3 regions of the Pseudoalteromonas sp. AS71 genome follow, and region 2 is predicted to be linked to each of the others. Evidence: predicted binding sites of a transcription regulator. Region 2 holds the regulator's gene; each other region holds the start of a gene.
The links. Region 2 encodes LexA, which represses DNA repair genes until DNA is damaged. Its sites were predicted from a motif close to TACTGTATNNNNATACAGTA; they were not measured.

Region 1: a site for LexA is predicted at 2,776-2,795, ahead of WNY98_RS12520 (YebG family protein). Genes of this name have one in related genera too.
Region 3: a site for LexA is predicted at 2,238-2,257, ahead of ruvC (crossover junction endodeoxyribonuclease RuvC). Genes of this name have one in related genera too.

Annotation. Positions count from the first base shown of each region.
Region 1 covers NZ_JBBMQZ010000015.1:52,782-57,713, reverse strand. Annotated here, with positions in the region: gene WNY98_RS12530 (HDOD domain-containing protein) at 1-319, opposite strand, end outside; gene putP (sodium/proline symporter PutP) at 652-2,130, shown strand; gene WNY98_RS12520 (YebG family protein) at 2,407-2,724, opposite strand; gene WNY98_RS12515 (helix-hairpin-helix domain-containing protein) at 3,039-3,335, shown strand; gene WNY98_RS12510 (DUF6170 family protein) at 3,360-3,662, opposite strand; gene dsbB (disulfide bond formation protein DsbB) at 3,664-4,182, opposite strand; gene fadR (fatty acid metabolism transcriptional regulator FadR) at 4,569-4,932, shown strand, end outside.
Region 2 covers NZ_JBBMQZ010000021.1:11,777-16,708, forward strand. Annotated here, with positions in the region: gene WNY98_RS15565 (DnaJ C-terminal domain-containing protein) at 1-293, shown strand, start outside; gene WNY98_RS15570 (chaperone modulator CbpM) at 293-613, shown strand; gene WNY98_RS15575 (membrane protein) at 689-1,414, opposite strand; gene WNY98_RS15580 (hypothetical protein) at 1,728-2,108, shown strand; gene WNY98_RS15585 (PaaI family thioesterase) at 2,109-2,549, opposite strand; gene lexA (transcriptional repressor LexA) at 2,717-3,334, shown strand; gene coxB (cytochrome c oxidase subunit II) at 3,817-4,932, shown strand, end outside.
Region 3 covers NZ_JBBMQZ010000029.1:42,731-47,662, forward strand. Annotated here, with positions in the region: gene WNY98_RS18310 (FtsX-like permease family protein) at 1-2,162, shown strand, start outside; gene ruvC (crossover junction endodeoxyribonuclease RuvC) at 2,307-2,831, shown strand; gene ruvA (Holliday junction branch migration protein RuvA) at 2,834-3,451, shown strand; gene ruvB (Holliday junction branch migration DNA helicase RuvB) at 3,459-4,466, shown strand.

The DNA of each region.
Region 1 (4,932 bases), on a different contig from region 2:
TTAAATCTTTAACAATAGCTAATAAACGCTTACCAGGCTGAATCGTTTCAAGTATTTCTACTACTATAGTATCTTTACCTAGCAGAGTAGGATAACCCTTTGACAGCGTTTCTAGGGTGAAATTTATATAGGCAGGTTTATTATCGGTTAAATCTTCTAAACCAAAATTAAACTGGCTTCCCTCAATAAGTCGTGTTGTTGCTTCGTCACCATCTATATCGGGAAATACGTTATCAACGCCATCACGAAATAAAAGCTCATATCCGATGAGCTTTTTATCTCTGTCTAAAATCGGTTGACGTGCAGCGTAAAAATACATAAACAGTTCCGTAAGAGTGATGTAATTAGGTATTGTAATAATATATGGCAAAAGATTCAAAATAGCATTACGTATATTTGCATGATTAATAAATTATCATTATAAATTAAGGGGTTTCTTGTATTTAATTTATTATATTTTACCAATTAGCTTTAAAATTATTCAACATGAGTATTTTTGTATCAGCTGGGGGCAACAAGTTGGAGATTTTATTATTAAGCATGATATAGTCAGCGAGAATGGTTTTTATCCTAATAGTGTCTTTATTATAATATTTTAAGAGTCAATATTCGGATTAAGAGCCTGTTATTAATAATTATGCGGAGGCTAATTTGGAAACAGGAATGATTATTTCACTAGCATTATATTTTGTTGTAATGTTGGGTATCGGACTATATGCATATAAGCAATCTACTGACGATGTATCTGGTTACATGTTAGGTGGACGAAATCTATCTCCAAGCGTTGCTGCACTGTCTGCGGGTGCATCGGATATGAGTGGCTGGATTTTAATGGGCCTACCTGGTGCGATGTTTGTTACTGGTTTTAGTAGTACATGGATAGCAATTGGCTTGGTGATTGGTGCTTGGTTAAATTACCTGTTAGTTGCCCCTAGATTACGTGTGTACACTGAAAAAGCAAATGACTCTATAACAATCCCAGATTACTTTTCAAATCGCTTCAATGATAAGTCAAACTTATTACGTGTTGTATCAGCTATAGTAATTATCGTCTTCTTTACCCTTTATACGTCATCAGGTGTTGTAGCCGGCGGAAAGCTGTTTGAAAGCTCATTTGGTCTAAGTTATGAAATGGGTTTATACATTACGACAGGTGTAGTTGTTTTATACACTTTGTTTGGCGGTTTTTTAGCGGTTAGCTTAACTGACTTTGTGCAAGGTTGTATTATGTTCATTGCACTTATTCTTGTGCCTACCGTTGCATACTCTTTACTAGAACAACCCCTAGAGTCAACTCTGCATAGCGTAAACCCAGATATGCTTAACTGGATTGGTGCAGGCTCTGCATTAGGTATTATTTCTGCAATGGCCTGGGGCTTAGGTTATTTTGGCCAACCACATATCATTGTTCGCTTTATGTCAGTACGTAGTGTTAAAGATATGCCTAAAGCACGCCGTATTGGTATGACATGGATGATTGTTGCTGCCATTGGTGCTGTTGGTACTGGTATATTTGGTGCTGCTTATACTTATGAGAATAATATTGTAGTTGAAGATCCTGAAACGATTTTCTTAATTCTTTCTGAGTTATTGTTTCACCCACTTATTGCTGGCTTTTTATTAGCTGCAATTTTAGCTGCCATTATGAGTACAATTTCTTCACAGTTACTTGTTAGTTCAAGCTCATTAACAGAAGATTTCTATAAAACATTCTTACGTAAAGATGCTAGCGATAAAGAACTAGTTGCTGTTGGCCGTATTAGTGTAGCCATAGTTGCTATGTTTGCTATTTACTTGGCTTACGACAGAGATAGCTCTATATTAGATTTAGTAAGTAATGCCTGGGCTGGCTTTGGAGCTGCGTTTGGACCACTTGTATTGTTTAGCCTTTATTGGAAACGTATGAATTTTGCTGGCGCCTTATCAGGTATGTTAGTAGGTGCGTTTACTGTACTAATTTGGATATATGGACCATTTACTATAAATGGTGAAGGCTTAAGCAGCTTTATGTACGAAATAGTACCAGGCTTTATTTTAGCGAGCATCGCAATTGTTGTTGTTAGCTTAGTTACAAAAGAGCCTGAGAAAAACATTACCGCTTTATTTGATGAAGTAGAAAAAGAGCTTTAAATAGTAATTACTGCCCATTTTTGAATGGGTAGTAAATTAATACCAATCCGCAATAATACTTAATCATTTTGCGGGGCTAAACGTGTCACTACCTGTGTTGAAAAATTATCATTTAGAACAACTAAATAGCGAATTTTTTGACTGGCTATCAATACGTTTTTCCACCCTCAAAATAGATCACTTAATAAAGCGAATTGGTATAATAAAAAAGGGAGCAACTTAGTTGCTCCCTTTTTTATTTAGTTTGTCCCGTCCGAGGAAAGGGCAATCTACGAGTTAACTTGCTTTTTTATCGTTGTTATCTTCAATTGATGCAACGTTATCTGACTTTTTACTTTTTGCTGGTGCTTTGGTAACAACTGGATCTTTACCGCCCTTTAGTATGGTCATAAAGTCATCTTTGCTTTTCGCTATTTCTAAAGCAAGTGATTCAATTTGTTGCTCACTAAGCGGTACGTCTACCTTTTCTAGCATTAGCTCAAGTGATTCTGCTATATCGAGCATCTTGTCATAAGCATCAGCTTCTTTTTTGGTAGTAAACGTCATACGCTCGACTCCGTTTCGTTCTACAACATATTTAACAACAACAGCCATGATTTCTCCTGCAAAATTGCTTGGCACCGTGGTTTGTAAAAACCATTAGATTACTGTTTTTATGTACAGTAATGGTTTGGGCGTAAATTTGCAAGCGCGAAGTATTAATTTTTAGGTGTCTTAAATTTGACAAAAAACGGTAACTTTACTTTAGTTAAGCAATCACTTTGTTGTACCAGCTGCATTTTCAGGATTTCGGATCATAGTGATAATGCGTTTAGGTACACTTTAAGTGATGAGCTTTACAGTTCCTTATTTTTTAGTTTTCCTGAGCAACATTCAAAATTAAGAAAAGAAGAATAAGGACAAGTTTGATGAAAACGTTAAAAAATTTATTAATTATAAGCTTATTATGCCTACTACCTGCAACTACCGTATATGCACAATTATCGGAAGTAACTAAGCAAATGCCTCATGTTGAGACAATTAGTATAAATAATGCAGATGCAGATATGCTGGCTAAGCTACCTGGCATAGGTAAGAAAAAAGCGCAGGCAATTGTGGATTACCGAGAGGAAAACGGCGAATTTAAAAGCGTCAGTGATTTATCACAAGTTAAAGGAATTGGTAAAAAACTATTAGCCAAATTAGAAGGAAAAATATCACTTTAAAGCGAGTAAGGAATAATCAGGGCGTTATACGCCCTGATTAAGTTGTTTTAGCGCATCGCTTAAGTGCTTTTTAGCAAAGTTAATTTCAATAGGTGTTGTTAGTAGCGGATAGCAAAGCCCACCAAGTATCAAAAAAGGGATTAATATCCAGCCTTCAAATACCGTAAATATTAAAAATAATGGGCTAAGTAACAATAATTTTATAATACGTAGTAAAACTTTATCTATTGGCGATAGCATACTTAACGAAAGTGCTATTACGTCCTGACGCTTGCGTACTTTTAGATGTTTAAGCTCATCTAATTGGCTTGAAAAAAATGTAAACATATCAAATCGACTTTTTAATTAATAAACGGCCAATAACTATAATAAATAGTGTTAGTGAGAAAACCCCAAATATAATTACCATCCAAGCAGGCATGCTCAAACCAACAAATTGCCAATCTATATTTCCACAATCCCCGGTCGCTTGAAAAAAGCTAGGTATCCATTCATGTAACGGCATAAATGACGGGAAGTTTGGCTCAAACTCACAGCTGAATGCAAAAGGATCTGTGGTGGTTTGCATATCAATATGTTCGCGAGCAATTAAATATCCCCAAACACTCGATACCCCCCAAATTACATACGCAAGTATACGAACTGTTTTGCTCTGTGGTTTAGTCGAACCTATAATTCCTGCACCTAATAAGCCTAGTACAGCGGTGCGTTGGTATATGCACATTATGCAAGGCGCTAACCCCATTTGGTATTGAAAGAAAAGAGCGGTCACTTCCAGTAAAAAAACGATGGCTGTAAATAAAAGCCATGGGGTACGTTGGGTGGGTAATTGCGCAAGCCAGTTCATAAAAATTCCGCGTTTTAATAAGACGTTAGATTATGACGCAGGATAAAGTATGCAGCAACAAAAAGGAAAAAAAAGCTACCGAAGTCACTTTTTTTAAGATGGAATTAGTGACTACTCGGTAATGCCCCAATAGGGGCGACATGATGATCTATTAGGCCTCATTAATACATAACAAATAACAATGTACCTACGATGAATATTACCAGTAGAACTGTGCAGTTTAGCTAAATTATAAAAATATAAATTTTATTATTTATTAATCTTTAATTTCTACTCATTTGCTTATTAATATACCTGACTTTACTTGTTAGTTATGCTTCGTCTGGTACAATCAGTCAGTTATTCGTGTAAAACGATGAGTGTTGATTAATTCGAGTGGGAACTGGATGAGAATTTTTAAAGCGAAAAGCCCAGCAGGATTTGCTGAAGAATATATAGTTGAATCTATTTGGAACGGCGATTTCCCTCCAGGTTCAATTCTACCTGCCGAGCGAGAACTTTCAGAGTTAATTGGTGTTACAAGAACGACCTTGAGAGAAGTATTACAGCGTTTAGCACGTGATGGTTGGTTAACAATTCAGCATGGTAAACCGACAAAAGTAAATAACTTTTGGGAAACGTCAGGCTTAAATATTCTTGAAACATTAGCGCGCTTAGATGAAGACAAGATGCCAGAGCTGACAGATCAGCTTTTATCTGCACGTACTAATATTAGTGCTATTTATACACGTGCTGCAATTAAGTTAAATC
Region 2 (4,932 bases):
ATAACCTAAATATAGTCGTCCCTCTTGCACCATGGGAAGCGGCTCTTGGTACAAAAATAAATTTACCTACGTTGGCAGGCAAAATCCAATTAACTATTCCATCTAATAGTCAGTCTGGTCAACGCTTGCGTATTAAAGGTAAGGGATTAATGAGTAAAAAAGCCAAAGGTGATTTATTTGCTGTGCTTAAAATTGTTAATCCAACATCTATTGATGATGCCAGTAAAAAACTGTGGGAAGAATTAGCCGAAAAAGCTCACTTTGATCCCCGTAATAACTGGAGCAAACCATAATGCAAATTATCGTGACACAAAAAGACGATTTACTTACTAGCAAAGAGCTATGTTTGAGCAGTGATATTAGCGAAGCAATTTTATATGAGCTAGTTGAGCATAATATTGCGGTTCCAATTGAGGGGGATCATGTTACGCAGTGGCAATTTACGGTATCTGCAGTGACTTTAGTTAAAAAAGCGGCCCGTATTCAACATGACTTTTCGTTAGATTGGTCGGCAATAGCCTTAGTTTTACAATTACTGGATGAGCGTGATGAGTTGATTTTCGAAAACGAAATGTTAAAGCGACATTTGAGTCGATTTAAACACTTGGAATAAAATCTGCCCTTGGGTACTTCCTAGGGCTTACTTACTCTATGGTGAGAGTGCGCTAGTTCTCAAAAACCAATATGACTACTTTGATTTATTCTTACTTTTAATTCGGATAAATCGTTTTAGTCGTATATTTTGTATAAGTAGTAATATTCCACTTAAACAAAAAAGTACGCTGGTTGCTGCAAAACTAATAAGCAGCGGATTATTAAAATCCTCTCGCTCATCGTAATCCATAATATGTAACATCCAAAAAAAGTCGAAAATTCGCCAGAGTGTGCTGCGAACGGTGACAACTCTGCCGTTATTTTCTGACAAGTACAGTGTTGTGTTAAATGTGTCGTCAAATTGTACCTGCCAAACATTGGTTTTATATCCAACTTCTCGCATACCTTGCTTTAGCAGTACAGCGCTTGTTACTTGAGCATCAATAAGTAAGTGTGCTTTAGCATTTGCGGTAATTTGTATTTTAGTTGGCGGCTCAAAAGGCCGGCCTGTTATACCGTTAAAGCTTTGCTGTTCATCTTTATTTATAACTGTAATTATAGGTGTGGTTAAGAAGTTCTCAAAAATTATTTGTGTTGGATTAGCCACCTGAGATGCAATATCGTCAAGGGAGGCAACATAATCAGCTTGCGTAAATGGGTTATTAAGAGTGCGTGTTGCAAGATGCTTCCCATGAACTTTATCAAGAGGGATAGCGCTCATTACTAAACCACCTAATAGCCAAGCTAAAATTTGTAATGCTAATAAATAACCTAACCATTTATGTAACTTGCGAGCATGTTTAAATATTTTTTTATTCATGTTTTAGTCTTATTATTTTTAGAGGCTAGTTTATTACATTAATGAGATAAGTTACTGCGACATTTTGTCGCAGTTTAAACTATAGCTTACTGTAATCATTTAAGAATAAAAAAGATTACACTTAAATTGCTAATATGATTTATTTGTATAATTGAGCTGAATGTTTGATATCTAGCTAGCTTTAAATGCTAATAAATACTTAAAAGCTGCGAAATATCCATATAAAGTGGTTAATAGAGCATAGTTGATTTGGTATAACGGTAAAACTGCGTTAAAGTTTGCAATGAAATTATTAGAGGATAAATACGAAACGATGTCGGAAATTCAATTTTTAAATGTAGATCTTGAGCTTGAATCAAAGCAAGATATTAGTTTGCTAGTGGCGGACTTAAAAAAAGTCGCTACGATTTTACATTATGACAAAGACGAATACCGTCAATTAGCGCGTATTGAAGCAACAGGTGTAGTAAACACGCCTGACAAAGCAATAAACCATATATGTGAGCTTATTGAGTCGTGTTCGCGTAACGCGCTAAAGCAATGGTTAAGCTGTTCACGTAGAACTTTTGATATTGGTTTTGAATCAGGCACTTCTCCTAAGTGCTTTAATCAAGCCTTAGATGCAGATACATTACTACGTATATCTGCGATTGGTGCGGGTATGGAAATTACAATTTACCCAATCGAAAAGTAACTATCTTCGCTCTACGACTGCTGCGGTCATTTTAGATACGCAGCACAGCTCATTGCGGCTATTTGTAATTTTTATTTCCCATACTGAACTACGTTTACCGATATGAAATGCTCTTGCCGTGGCTGTTAAAGTGCCGTTACGAGACGCTTTTAAATGACTTGCGCTAATTTCCTGTCCCACGCAGTAAAATTTTGTAAAATCGACAACAAAGTTAGCTGCATAGCTGGCAACTGTTTCGGCAAGTACAACGTTAGCACCGCCGTGAACCATCCCCATTGGGTTATGATGCTCAGGAATTGCCGGCATTGTGGCAACCAAGTAATCATCGCCAATCTCTGTGATTTCTATCCCCATAGTTTTCATCAGCGTACCTTGACCATTTATACCTTCATCTAGCTGTTTGCAAAACTCTAAAGTAATAGGTTGATACCAAATACTCATAATGACTCCTTTGCTTTTTTTATCATTTATAAACTTAGCTTTAGTTATATCCCTAAAATGTACACAAGTGAAATTACTTTGGCTATTTTAAGGCTTAATTTAAATTTGCGATTTTTATTTAACTGTATATACTCACAGTTAAATGTACTGTATGGAAAACCAGTTGTATGCGACCATTAACGAACCGCCAAGCTCAAATACTCGAACTAATTAAAGTTTTTATTAAAGACACTGGTATGCCTCCTACACGTGCTGAAATAGCGCAAACATTAGGTTTTAAAAGTGCCAATGCTGCTGAAGAACATTTAAAAGCACTTGCTAAAAAAGGCGCAATTAAGATGAAGCCAGGTGCAAGCCGTGGTATTCAGTTAATTGAAGAAGAAGAGCCAGAACAATTAGGTTTACCGCTTATAGGGCGTGTTGCTGCTGGTTCACCTATTTTGGCGCAAGAGCACGTTGAAAGTCACTGCAAAATCGATCCATTAATGTTTAAACCGGCTGCAGATTTTTTACTACGCGTTAACGGTATGAGCATGAAAGATATTGGTATTATGGATGGTGATTTACTTGCTGTACATCGTACTCAAACTGCTGAAAACGGACAAGTTGTTGTTGCGCGCTTAGACGAAGACGTAACTGTAAAACGTCTTGAGAAAGCAGGTCGTAAAGTATTACTTCATGCTGAAAACGACGATTTTGAATCTATTGAAGTAGATCTTGAGAATGAGTCTTTTAATATTGAAGGCTTAGCCGTTGGCGTTATAAGAAACGCTGATTGGATGTGACTTTAAAAATAGCTTTTAAACAAGCAGTTTTATAAATGCGTACTAATTAGTACGCATTTTTGTTTTAAAATTTGTACTAAAATAGGGCGTAAACAGCCCACTGACTATTCAACCTGTAAACTTTTTTGCACTTATAATTTCCCCTCCAAATGCGTTAAACCCCTTTGTTTTTCTCATCTTTTGAACTTCCTGTTGCCTAGCTAGTTGCTGATTTTTTGTTAATTACCCAATTACAACCTGATTGTTTTTTCTACTAAAACTTGCTTGTTGTTCATTTTTTAGCTAATTGTTAATGTGCTGAGCTAATAATAACTCACAGCTTTTTAGTTTTGAGAACACACAATATACACAAACATGTTGTTGGCGCAGCAAAACCAATCAATATTAAATGAGATTGGCTAAAAAAATAAAAATAACGAATTGGCGTTTAAGCCGTATGCCTCTTCGCTTTGCATTCGCAATAGCATCAAAGGAGCCACCACATGGGTAAACTGACCTCTACCTTGTGGCTTATATTATGTGTTTTTTCGCACCCAGTTTTGGCTAACAGCCAATACAATATGCGCAAAGGCGTAACCGATATAAGCAATAATGTATATCAGCTGCACATGACCATATTTATAATATGTTGTGTGATTGGGGTGATAGTGTTCGCAATTATGTTCTGGGCACTTATTCATCACCGTAAATCTAAAGGGGCTGTACCTGCCCAATTTCACGAAAGCACTAAAGTAGAAATACTTTGGACTGCAATTCCGTTTGTTATTTTAATTGCTATGGCAGTACCAGCCACTAAAACCCTAATTGCAATGGAAGATGCCAGCAAAGCTGATCTCACTATTAAAATTACAGGCTCACAATGGAAATGGCATTATGAATATATGGGTGAAGATGTAGAGTTCTACTCTATTTTATCTACCCCGCAAGATGAAATCGCGAATCTTGCAGATAAAAATCCTAACTACTTACTTGAGGTTGATAAGCCTCTTGTACTGCCAATAAATCAAAAAGTACGATTTTTAATGACTTCTGACGATGTTATTCACTCTTGGTGGGTACCTGATTTTGCAGTTAAAAAAGATGCGAACCCCGGCTTTATAAATGAAACATGGACGAACATAAACGAAGAAGGTACTTACCGAGGCCAATGTGCTGAGTTGTGTGGTAAAGATCATGGCTTTATGCCCGTTGTGGTGGTTGCTAAATCTGAGGCTGATTTTAAAACATGGCTTGCAGATGCAAAGCAGGCTAAACAAAAAGCAGCATTAGCAGATGCCGCATTACTTGATAAAACCCTCCCAAAAGAAGAATTAATGACTTTAGGCGAACAAGTATATATGGCCAATTGCGCTGCATGTCATCAGCCTACTGGCATGGGATTACCGGGTGTATTTCCTGCACTTAAAGGCAGCCCGATAGTGCTTGGCGATATAAAAGATCACATTGATGTAGTTATCCATGGACGACCTGGTACGGCAATGCAAGCATTTGCCAAGCAGTTATCTATAAAGCAATTAGCAGCGGTTATTACTTATAAACGTAATGCGTGGGGTAATGATACGGGTGATGTTATTCAACCGAGTCAAATACAGGCAGCA
Region 3 (4,932 bases), on a different contig from region 2:
GGCAGTTAAAAGTTAAAGATACCCTTACAGGTGAAACTAAGGTTGCTAATAGCGGACCAACGCCGGGTAATGTGTGGCTAAGTGAATCTGTATTTTACAGTTTAAATATTGATATAGGCGCGCAAGTAGAGCTTGGCGCTGCATTATTCAATGTTTCAAAAGTTATTGTAGAAGAGCCAGACGCGCCATTTAATGTGTTTTCAAGCAGCCGTCGTGTACTTATTAATATTGACGATGTGGCAAAAACTGAAGTTGTGCAGCCGGGTAGTCGTGTTTATTACCGTCAACTTTATGCCGGTAGTGAGGCTGATATAAATAGCTTTTACGAGTGGCTTAAACCACAAATAAAAGAAAACCAACAATGGTATGGCGTTAAAGACCGCCAATCACCCATTTCAAACAGTTTAAACCGCGCAGAGAGCTTTTTATTACTTGCTGGCCTATTGGGTATTATTTTGGCAGCAGTGGCTATTGCTGTTTCAGCAAAACGTTATTGTGAACGCCAATACGACCCAGTAGCGATGATGAAAACACTAGGCGGTAGCCGCTCAATGATCCGTAAAATATACATGCTTCATTTATTGCTTGTGTGTGCAATGGCGGTAAGTATTGGATTGTTAATTGGTTACGGCTTGCAAGAAATAGCAACAAGTTACTTATCAAAAAGTATGGGCACAGAGCTACCTTTAGGTGGTTTTAAACCTTGGCTGGTGGCTATTAGCACTGGCGTAATTTGTGCCGTTATGTTTTCTATTAAGCCGTTGTTTGATTTATTTGATATTCCACCGCTTAGAGTGCTGCGCCGTAACTTAGGTGACAAATTGGCAGTGAGCCGTGTGCATTTAGGTATGAGTGCGCTAACCGTGTTTTTATTAATGTGGTTATTTAGTAACAACATAAAAATAACGCTTATTTTGTTTATCTCAACACTTGCGCTAATTGGTGTGCTGTTTTTAGTATCTAAATTAATATTTGGTGGTGGTCGAAAACTAGGGTTAAAGCCAGGTAACAGTTGGTCGCTTGCAATTGCGTCTATTCAAAAGCGTGCAAATGTGAACGCGGTACAGTTAATTAGTTTTTCGTTAGCGATTAAATTACTGCTGTTTTTAGTGGTACTTAAAAACGACATGATATCTGATTGGCAATCGCAGTTACCAAGCGATGCACCTAATGCGTTTTTAGTGAATATTACGCAAAATGAACTTGAGCCAATTAATGAATATTTAGCTCAAAAAGATATTCAGGTATCAGAGTTTTATCCAACTATTCGTGGGCGCGTAAATGCGGTAAACGGCGAGTTGGTAGCACGTTCTGTATCGCTGCAAGACAATGAGAAAAAAGACGAAGAAGCCCGTGCAGGTATTGGCCGTGAGCTAAACCTTACATGGCTTAAAGATGTGCCTGACCAAAATGAAGTAACACAAGGCACGTGGTTTGGTGAAAATGCGATGGCTGAAGCCTCAGTAGAGGAGTCGATGCTTGAGCGTTTAGATGTTGAGATAGGCGATACGCTTACATTCTTAATTGGTTCGCAGTCGTTCGACGCTAAAATCACCAGTGTGCGAAAAGTAAATTGGGCCACGCTTAAACCTAACTTTTTTATTATTTTAAGCCCAGATGTACTTGCAGATTTTCCTGCAACGTATATTTCGTCGGTTCGTATAAACCCAGAGCAAAAGCGTGATTTTAGCCAGTTATTGCGTACTTACCCTACTATTACAGCAATTGACATTGATAACTTTGTTAAGCAAATACAAACAACTATTTCGCAAGTATCACTCGCCATTGGCTTTGTACTTGCAATTGTTGTGCTGTGTGGCGCGCTTGTACTTATATCGCAAGTTCAAGCTAGTTTAGGTGAGCGTATGCAGGAAATAGTAATACTCAGAACGCTTGGCGCTAAAAGCCGATTAATTAAAAATGCGACCCTTTATGAGTTTTTGTTACTAGGCGGTCTAGCTGGTTTAGTTGCTGCATTTTTTAGTGATATAGCGCTTTTAATTGTGCAACAACAAATGTTTGATTTAGCCGGTAAGCTACACCCGCACATATGGATTATTGGGCCGGTAGCTGGCGGTGTATTTGTAGCGGGTTTAGGTTATTTAATGATTGCCCGAACACTTAAACAAAACACCCAAGGGTTAGTGCGCGCCCTTGGGTAAGCTTAAACTAACTTAACACGTATTGGATTAAGTATTAAATGCCCACCTAACACGTGGGCATTTTTGTTTTCTTTGTACTGGTAATTTATACAGTGCTCTGGCATTATTAGCGTAATTTAAAAATAACAATAATGAGAATGCAGTTTGGCCATTATTTTAGGGATTGATCCTGGTTCACGTTTGACCGGATATGGCGTTGTTGCCCACCAAGGTTCTAAATTTACATACTTAGGCAGTGGCTGTATTAAGTTAGCCGATCATCCTTTTCCGGTTAGACTTAAAATGATCTACCAAGGCATTACACAACTTATTGAGCAATTTTCGCCAGAAACATTTGCCATTGAAAAAGTATTTATGGCGCATAATCCTGATTCAGCTCTAAAACTAGGCCAAGCTAGAGGCGCTGCGATTGTGGGTGCAGCAATGGCCGACTTACCCGTATTTGAATACTCAGCTAGACAAATTAAGCAAGCAGTAGTAGGTAACGGCGGCGCTGATAAAACACAAGTGCAACACATGGTAAAAAATATTTTAAAGTTGCCTGGCACGCCACAAGCCGATGCAGCTGATGCACTCGCTATTGCGATTTGCCACGCTCACTCAGAACAAAATTTAATTAAACTAGCGGGTAGCGCAAGCAAAACCGTTAGAGGACGTCTAAGGAAATAACTATGATAGGCCGCTTAAATGGTATTTTAGTCGAAAAACAGCCACCAGAGATATTACTCGAAGTAAGTGGTGTAGGTTACGAAGTACAAATGCCAATGACCTGTTTTTACGATTTACCAAAGATTGGTGAAAACGCGATTGTTTACACTCACTTTGTAGTGCGTGAAGATGCTCAACTGTTATTTGGTTTTAATAATAAAGTTGAACGTGCCTTGTTTAGAGAGCTATTAAAAGCAAATGGCGTAGGGCCAAAACTTGGCTTAGCTATTTTATCGGGTATGTCTGCAAAGCAATTTGTAAGTTGTGTAAATAACGAAGACTCAACGTCGCTAGTTAAATTACCGGGTGTCGGTAAAAAAACAGCCGAGCGTTTAGTACTCGAAATGAAAGACAGACTAAAAGATTGGGGTAATGATTTATTTACGCCATTTAGCGACAGCGCAGTAATAGAGCCAATGAGCGATGCGACAATAGCTAATAACGCAGCCGATGATGCCGTATCAGCACTGCTTGCATTAGGTTATAAATTGCCACAAGCTCAAAAAGCAGTAAAATCGATAAGCAAACCCGATATGTCTACTGAGGTTCTTATTAGAGAATCTTTAAAATCTATGTTGTGAGTAACCCATGATTGAAGCGGATCGCTTAATTGATGCGACTGAAAAAACAAATGAAGACTCTATAGATCGTGCTATAAGGCCAAAACTTTTAGCTGACTACAGGGGCCAGCCTCATGTTAAGCAGCAAATGGAAATTTTTATTGAAGCTGCTCGTACCCGTGGTGAAGCGCTCGATCATTTATTAATATTTGGCCCACCAGGGCTTGGTAAAACCACGCTTGCAAATATTGTCGCCAACGAATTACACGTAAGTATTAAAACAACATCAGGCCCTGTACTTGAAAAAGCAGGCGATTTAGCTGCGCTGCTCACAAATTTAGAGGAAGGCGATGTACTGTTTATTGATGAAATACACAGACTCAGCCCGCAAGTTGAAGAAATACTCTACCCCGCAATGGAAGACTACCAGCTTGATATAATGATTGGTGAAGGCCCAGCTGCGCGTTCTATTAAATTAGACCTACCTGCATTTACACTTATTGGAGCAACCACCCGAGCAGGCTCGCTTACATCGCCACTACGTGACCGTTTTGGTATTGTGCAGCGATTAGAGTTTTATTCTGTAGAAGATTTGTCGCACATAGTAGGGCGCTCTGCACATTATCTAGGTTTAGAAATGTGTGACGATGGCGCAACCGAAATTGCACAGCGTTCGCGCGGTACACCACGTATAGCTAACCGCTTATTGCGCCGTGTACGTGATTACACACAGGTAAAATCTGACGGTACAGTAAACGCCGAAGTAGCTAAGCAAGCGCTTGACATGATTGACGTAGATAAAAGTGGTTTTGACTATATGGATCGCAAATATTTACTCGCCATAATTGAAAAATTTATGGGCGGCCCTGTCGGGCTCGACAATGTAGCGGCTGCTATTGGTGAAGAGCGTGAAACAATTGAAGATGTGATAGAACCATTTTTGATCCAGCAAGGATTTATTCAGCGAACCCCACGCGGGCGAATAGTCTCTGATAGCGCATACCATCATTTCGGTTTACTTCCTAAAAAAGACTAGCCTATACACATTACTTGCTGTGGTTTATTGCGCAGCAGGTAACTGACTTGTTATCCCTTGCTTTGACATATTTATCCGGCAGGTATTTTACCCAAAACCTCAACACACTGTTGCAAATGTTATTTCAAAATACCTATATGCTTTATAGTTAACTGTTAATTCACAGGGCGTTAAGACTCGCGAAGCTATCCTGCGTACCATTCAAACTAGTAACCGAATTACTTATTGTAAAATAGGCAGGGCAATTATTAGTTTATAAATAAAGTATGTAGCGCTCCAAATTGCAGGCAAAAAAAAGCCCGCAAAAAATGCGGGCAAACAACAAGTTGAAGGAAGTAATCCAGGGAACTACGTTTTACTTAATTTGGTTTTATCCAGAAAGAGTAAAACAATGTAATACGATAAAATATCCTATTACTAAGAACTTGGCTTAATGAAGCTATCTCATTCAGTGCGCTAGTTCGGT